DNA from 3 places in the Micromonospora sp. NPDC049171 genome. Region 3 is predicted to be linked to each of the others. Evidence: predicted binding sites of a transcription regulator. Region 3 holds the regulator's gene; each other region holds the start of a gene.
What was found. The regulator HrcA, encoded in region 3, represses chaperone genes, less so after heat shock. The targets are predictions, from matches to a motif close to GGTTNGCACNCTCNNNNNGAGNGTGCNAACC.
Positions count from the first base shown of each region.

Region 1: a site for HrcA is predicted at 1,201-1,231, ahead of groES (co-chaperone GroES). Genes of this name have one in related genera too.
Region 2: a site for HrcA is predicted at 1,295-1,325, ahead of groL (chaperonin GroEL). Genes of this name have one in related genera too.

Region 1 covers NZ_JBEZDJ010000004.1:195,032-197,295, reverse strand. The annotation lists gene groL (chaperonin GroEL) at 1-682, opposite strand, end outside; gene groES (co-chaperone GroES) at 753-1,067, opposite strand; gene AB0B14_RS07270 (methyltransferase domain-containing protein) at 1,327-2,264, shown strand, end outside.
Region 2 covers NZ_JBEZDJ010000018.1:158,016-160,279, forward strand. The annotation lists gene AB0B14_RS23070 (GNAT family N-acetyltransferase) at 1-341, opposite strand, end outside; gene AB0B14_RS23075 (cold-shock protein) at 617-820, shown strand; gene AB0B14_RS23080 (hypothetical protein) at 893-1,204, shown strand; gene groL (chaperonin GroEL) at 1,520-2,264, shown strand, end outside.
Region 3 covers NZ_JBEZDJ010000032.1:12,528-14,791, reverse strand. The annotation lists gene AB0B14_RS31290 (DUF4870 domain-containing protein) at 1-656, opposite strand, end outside; gene hrcA (heat-inducible transcriptional repressor HrcA) at 767-1,789, shown strand; gene dnaJ (molecular chaperone DnaJ) at 1,865-2,264, shown strand, end outside.

The DNA of each region.
Region 1 (2,264 bases), on a different contig from region 3:
TCGCCGAGATCTTCTGGGTGGTGACCAGGATGTACGCGTCCTCGAGGACGGACTCCTGACCCTCCAGGTCGGTGACGAAGTTCGGCGAGATGAAGCCCTTGTCGAACTGGAGACCCTCGGTCACGTCCAGCTCGGTGGTGAGCATGGAGCCTTCCTCGACGGTGATGACACCGTCGCGGCCGACCCGCTCCATCGCCTCGGCGATGAGATCACCGATCGTGGCGTCCTGCGCGGAGATCGTCGCCACGTTCGCGATCGACTCCTTGCTGGTGACCTCCGCGGCACGGCCGAGCAGCGCCTCGGAGACCTTGGTGGCCGCCGCGTCGATGCCCCGCTTGAGGCCGGCCGGGTTGGTCCCGGCGGTCACGTTGCGCAGGCCCTCGCGAACCATGGCCTGGGCCAGCACGGTCGCGGTGGTGGTGCCGTCACCGGCGACGTCGTTGGTCTTGGTCGCCACCTCCTTGACCAGCTGCGCGCCAAGGTTCTCGTACGGGTTGGTGAGCTCGATCTCCTTGGCGATGGTCACACCATCGTTGGTGATCGTCGGCGCACCGAATTTCTTGTCCAGGACGACGTTGCGCCCGCGCGGGCCGAGGGTGACCTTGACCGCGTCCGCGAGGGCGTTGACACCGTGCTCCAGCAGGTGTCGGGCGTCGTCCGAGAAGCTCAGGATCTTCGCCATTAATGTCCCTTCGAAGCGCCACTGCCCCGGCCCGGCGAGCCGGACCGGGGCAATGGAACTGATCGGTTGCTTACTTCTCGATGACCGCGAGGACGTCGCGGGCGGAGAGCACCAGGTACTCCTCGCCGGCGTACTTGACCTCGGTGCCGCCGTACTTCGAGTAAAGGACGGTGTCGCCGACCTGCACGTCAACCGGAACCCGGTTGCCGTTGTCGTCGACGCGCCCCGGGCCCACAGCGAGGACGGTGCCCTCCTGCGGCTTCTCCTTGGCGGTGTCGGGGATCACGATGCCCGACGCCGTGGTGGTCTCAGCCTCGTTCGCCTGGACCACGATGCGGTCCTCGAGCGGCTTGATCGCAACCTTGGTCGCGGTAGTCACGGGCATACCCTCCTGGGGTACTGGTTTCGTTGCTGGCCGGCGGGGCCAACCAGCGTCAATCTGCCTCATGCCACCGGGCGGGACCGTCGTCGCGGGTGCCGGTCCGCCTGGCGTGCGCACCCGGGTCGCGAGACCCGGAAGCTGGCACCCTCAGGGTGAGAGTGCTAATCGCAGGTTATTCCGTGGCTAGCACTCCGTCAAGGAGAGTGCCAGCGAGTCGCGCCCCGCCAGCCCGGATTTCCGGGTCCACCCGGACAATGACCGGGTGGATCTCGATCAGCTGGCGGCGCTGCGTACCCCCGAGGGGTCGGCCGCGCTCGCGACGGCGGCCGGTCTGGCCGGCGGTGATCCGCTGGTCGCGGCGTCGGCGCTGCGCGCGGCCGGGGTGCCGCCGACGCTGGCCGCGGCGGCGCTCACCCAGGCCGAGCTGCGGCACCGGGCGGCCGGCAAGTTCGGCCCGGTCGCCGCCGGGATGTTCCTCACCCGCCCCGGCCTGGAGCAGGCCACCCGCCGGGTGGTCGCCGACCGTCGAGCCGTCCGGCTGTCCGCGGCCGGCGTGCGCACCCTGGCCGACCTCGGGTGCGGCCTCGGCGCGGACGCGCTGGCCGCCGCCCGTGCCGGCATCCGGGTGTACGGGGTGGAGGCCGACCCGGTGACTGCGGCGATGGCCGCCGCCAACGCCACGGCGGCCGGGCTGGCCGAGCTGTTCACCGTCGAGTGCGGGGATGCCACCGCGTTCGACGTCTCCCGGGTCGACGGGGTCTTCTGCGACCCGGCCCGCCGCAGCAGCGGCACCGGGCGACGGATCTTCGACCCGCGCGCCTTCTCGCCGCCGTGGGACTTCGTCACCGGGTTGGCCGAGCGGGTGCCGCGCACGGTGGTGAAGGTGGCACCGGGCCTGGACCACGCGCTCATCCCGGCGGGTGCGGAGGCGGAGTGGGTCGGTGTGGACGGCGACCTGGTCGAGGCCGCGCTCTGGTGCGGGGAGTTGGCGGAGGTGCCCCGCCGCGCCACGCTCTACCGCCAGGAGGGCGCCGAGACCCGCCGCCACCAGCTCACCGGTTCGGGTGCCGACGAGGCGCCGGTCGGGCCGCCCCGGCGCTACCTGTACGACCCGGACGCGGCGGTCATCCGCGCGCACCTCGTCGCCGAACTGGCCGCCCAACTGGACGCCAACCTGGGTGACCCGAGCATCGCCTACCT
Region 2 (2,264 bases), on a different contig from region 3:
CCGAGCAGGCCGCTGCCCCGCCAGGCCGGCGTGACGTACACGGCGTAGACCACGGTGAGCCCGGGTTCGTTCGGGGCGACCGTGCCACCGGCGTGCCCGACCAGCCGGCCACCCGGGTCGGCGACGAACTGCGCGTTGCCGGGGCCGGCCGAGGTGTACGCGACCCGGGCGGCGAACTCGGCGTGCGGTCGGGCCGCCGCGTCCGCCAGGGTCTCCAGGAAGGCCAACGGTGCGTCGGCGAGCATCTCCAGACGCAGTGCCCGCATCCGGGCGGCGTCCTGCGGCCGGACCCGGCGGATCTCCGCCCGCCGTAGGGCGGTGGCGCCCGTATCGGTGGTCATGCCCGCATGCCTACCACAGGGTCGGTGCCCGGCACGGTCGAGCTGCGCCGGGCAGTCATCGACGTGGATCCGGTGGATCGAAAAACCAAGCCGGTCTGACCGCCCCGGAAGGTGTCAGATTTGTGGCCGTGCGCGGCCGTCACTCCTCGTGTAGCGTGCGATTTCGGTCACCTTATTCAATGGTCGCCATCGATTGCCGAGGTGGTGGCCGGTGGGCGTCCGGCCGTGCCGAGCGCCAGGTCAGGCAACACCGCGCAGAGTGAGGGAAGTGCACCGTGGCACAGGGCACCGTGAAGTGGTTCAACGCCGAAAAGGGCTACGGCTTCATCGCCGTCGACGGCGGTCAGGACGTGTTCGTCCACTTCTCCGCGATCGAGATGGACGGCTACAAGGCGCTGGACGACGGCCAGCGGGTGGAGTTCGAGATCGCCCAGGGTCAGAAGGGCCCGCAGGCCGAGCACGTCCGCGTCGTCGCCTGAGTTTTCCTCCTCGATCGGCCCCGCGCGTCGGGGCTGGCGGCAGGGGCGCGCAACCGGGAAGATCGGGCCCGTTTGGCCGGCCCGGTCCACCTCTTCGAACGCCGCAACCCGATCGGCCGCTCGTCTCGGATGTTCCACGACCGGCCCGACCTCCTGCTCGGTCGGGTTGCCCTGGTGGCCCCGGCGGTCATCGTCGTCAACGTGATCTCCGGTGGCCTGGAGGAGGCGGGCACGGCCGCGTTCGGCACGGATCCCCTCTCGTCGCCGGGCACCGCGATCGGGGCGGTGGTGGTGATCGGGGTCACCGCCGTGCTGGTCCTGCCGGCCTACCTCGCCCAGCCAGGTCGGTCTGCTGGTGACGTACGCCGAGCAGCGCGCCCATGAGGAGCCGGTGAACACTGCCGGACTGGCGACGGAACTCGGCTGAGCGGCCCCATCGTGCTTGCACTCGGCAGGGGAGAGTGCTAAACAAGTCATTGGCACTCGCATACCGTGAGTGCCAATGGTCGGGACGGTGGGGCCAGGTTGCACCGGCGTGGAGACGCCGGGGCGGCACATGGCCGGTCGTCGCGGGCTATCCGGCCCGGCCGAAGGACGTCGTCGTCGCCAGGTGGCGACGTCCCAAGGTGCGTACACCAGGCGGCCCATCCGGGGCACACATCTCGGGTGGCCCGTGAGTGTCCAGGAGGACAACGCCGTATGGCCAAGATGATCGCGTTCGACGAAGAGGCGCGCCGCGGCCTCGAGCGGGGCATGAACCAGCTCGCCGACGCCGTAAAGGTGACCCTCGGCCCCAAGGGCCGCAACGTCGTGCTCGAGAAGAAGTGGGGTGCCCCCACCATCACCAACGATGGTGTGAGCATCGCCAAGGAGATCGAGCTCGAGGACCCGTACGAGAAGATCGGCGCTGAGCTGGTCAAGGAGGTCGCCAAGAAGACCGACGACGTTGCCGGTGACGGCACGACGACGGCGACCGTCCTGGCCCAGGCCCTGGTTCGCGAGGGCCTGCGCAACGTGGCCGCCGGCGCCAACCCGATGGCCCTGAAGCGGGGCATCGAGGCCGCGGTCGCGAGCGTCTCGGAGGAGCTGTCCAAGCTCGCCAAGGACGTCGAGACCAAGGAGCAGATCGCCTCCACCGCCTCCATCTCCGCTGGCGACAGCACCGTCGGCGAGATCATCGCCGAGGCGATGGACAAGGTCGGCAAGGAAGGCGTCATCACCGTCGAGGAGAGCAACACCTTCGGGCTGGAGCTGGAGCTCACCGAGGGTATGCGCTTCGACAAGGGCTACATCTCGGCCTACTTCATGACCGACCCGGAGCGTATGGAGGCCGTCTTCGACGACCCGTACATCCTGATCGCCAACAGCAAGATCTCGTCGGTGAAGGACCTGCTCCCGATCCTGGAGAAGGTCATGCAGTCGGGCAAGCCGCTGCTGATCATCG
Region 3 (2,264 bases):
GGGTAGCGGTAGAGCTGACCCTCGTTGGCCTTGACGCCGGCGATGATGCCGAACACGGCACCGAGGATGATGGCCGCCCCGACGCCGAGGAAGCCGATCACGATGCAGGACAGCACCCAGCCGACCAGGCCGACGATCGACCAGATGAGCTGGAAGTTGAGCGCCGCCACGGCGTGCGCCCGGGCCGTCGGAGACTGGTTGCCGCGGGCCAGCAGCGCCACCAGCGGGCCGATCCAGCCGAGCACACCCCCGCTGATGATCATGCCGGCCGCGCCGCCGAAGTGCGCGACGAGCGCCCAGGTCTTGTCCTCGTTGTTGGCGTAGCCGCCGCTGGGGCCGCCGCCGGTCGGATATCCGCCAGCGGGGTAGCCGCCGGGCGGATAGCCTCCGGGCGGCGGATAGCCACCCGCCGGAGGGTAGCCACCTGACGGCGGTTGGTCACCGGTGGGTGGCGGATAGCCACCGGCCGGGGGATAGTCGCCCGGGCCAGACGCCCCGGACAGTGGTGCGGTGGGTGGCTCGGCCGAGGGGTACGAACTCGGCTCCGGCGGATAGTTGCCGGGGTCACCCGCGCCGGGAGGGCGAGGAGGTTCAGTCATGGGTGTCACGGTAGGTGCCCGTGGCAACGCAGCACCAGAGGGGCCACCGTTGATCATCGCGCCGGTGGGTACGCCGAAGTAGACTGGCACTCGTTACAGTCGAGTGCCAGGGCGGCTCGACCGGCCCCACGGCGCCGGCGGCCGACGTGCGACAGGAGGTGCGGAGGATGGGTCTCGACGACCGGAAACTCGCCGTGCTCCGCGCGATCGTCGAGGACTACGTCTCCACCCAGGAGCCGGTCGGCAGCAAGGCGCTTGTCGAGCGGCACCAGCTCGGGGTGTCCCCGGCCACGGTCCGCAACGACATGGCCGTGCTGGAGGAGGAGGGCTACATCCGGCAGCCGCACACGAGTGCCGGCCGGGTGCCCACCGACCGCGGCTACCGGCTCTTCGTCGACCGGTTGTCCCGGGTCAAGCCACTCAGCCCGGCCGAGCGGCGGGCCATCGAGCGTTTCCTGGTCGGCGCGGTCGACCTCGACGACGTGGTGCACCGCACGGTGCGACTGCTCGCCCAGCTGACCCGGCAGGTGGCCGTCGTGCAGTACCCGAGCCTGGCCCGCTCCTCGGTTCGGCACCTGGAGTTGGTGCCGATCTCCACCACCCGGCTGATGCTCGTCATGATCGCGGACACCGGGCGGGTCGAGCAGCGGCTGGTGGAGCTGCCCGGGCCGGTGCCGGCCGACGACGTCATGGACCTGCGCCGGCTGGTCAACGAAAAGCTCGCCGGCGCGCGGCTGTCCGACACGCCACCGTTGGTGCAGGCGCTTGTCGAGGAGGCGCCGGCCGGGCTGCGTCCGACCATGACCACACTCGCCACCGTCCTGCTGGAGACGCTCGTCGAGCGGCACGAGGAACGCATCGCGCTGGCCGGCACCGCCAACCTCACCCGGGGCGGTCTGCTCGACTTCCAGGGTTCCCTGCGCCCGATCCTCGAGGCGTTGGAGGAGGAGGTCGTGCTGCTCAAGCTCATCGGCGAGACCGAGCCGAGCACGACCCGTGTGCTGATCGGCGACGAGAACGAGTTCGACAACCTGCGGGCCGCCTCCGTGGTCAGCACCGGCTACGGCCCGGGCACCACCATCCTGGGTGGCCTGGGGGTGCTGGGGCCGACGCGGATGGACTACCCCGGCAACATCGCCACGGTCCGCGCCGTGGCACGCTACGTGGGCGAGTTGCTGGCCCAGAACTGATTGGTCAGGGCCGATGCGGCCGGCTGCGGCCGCCGACCGGCACAACGCGAGACGAACATGAGGACACGGAACGCAGTGGCCAGGGACTACTACGGCATTCTCGGTGTGAGCCGGGAAGCCTCCGATGACGAGATCAAGCGCGCCTACCGCAAGCTGGCGCGCCAGTTCCACCCGGACGTCAATCCGGACCCGGAGGCTCAGGAGAAGTTCAAGGACATCAACGCCGCGTACGAGGTCCTCTCGGACGACCGGAAGCGGCAGATCGTCGACCTGGGTGGCGACCCGCTCGCCCCGGGTGGTGGTGGTGCCGGCGGTCCGGGCGGTCCGGGTGGTGCCGGCGGCCCGTTCGTCGGTTTCCAGGACATCATGGACGCGTTCTTCGGTGGCGCGGCCGGTGGTGCCCGGGGCCCGCGACCACGGACCCGCCCGGGTGCCGACGCGATCCTGCGACTCGAACTGGACCTGCACGAGACGG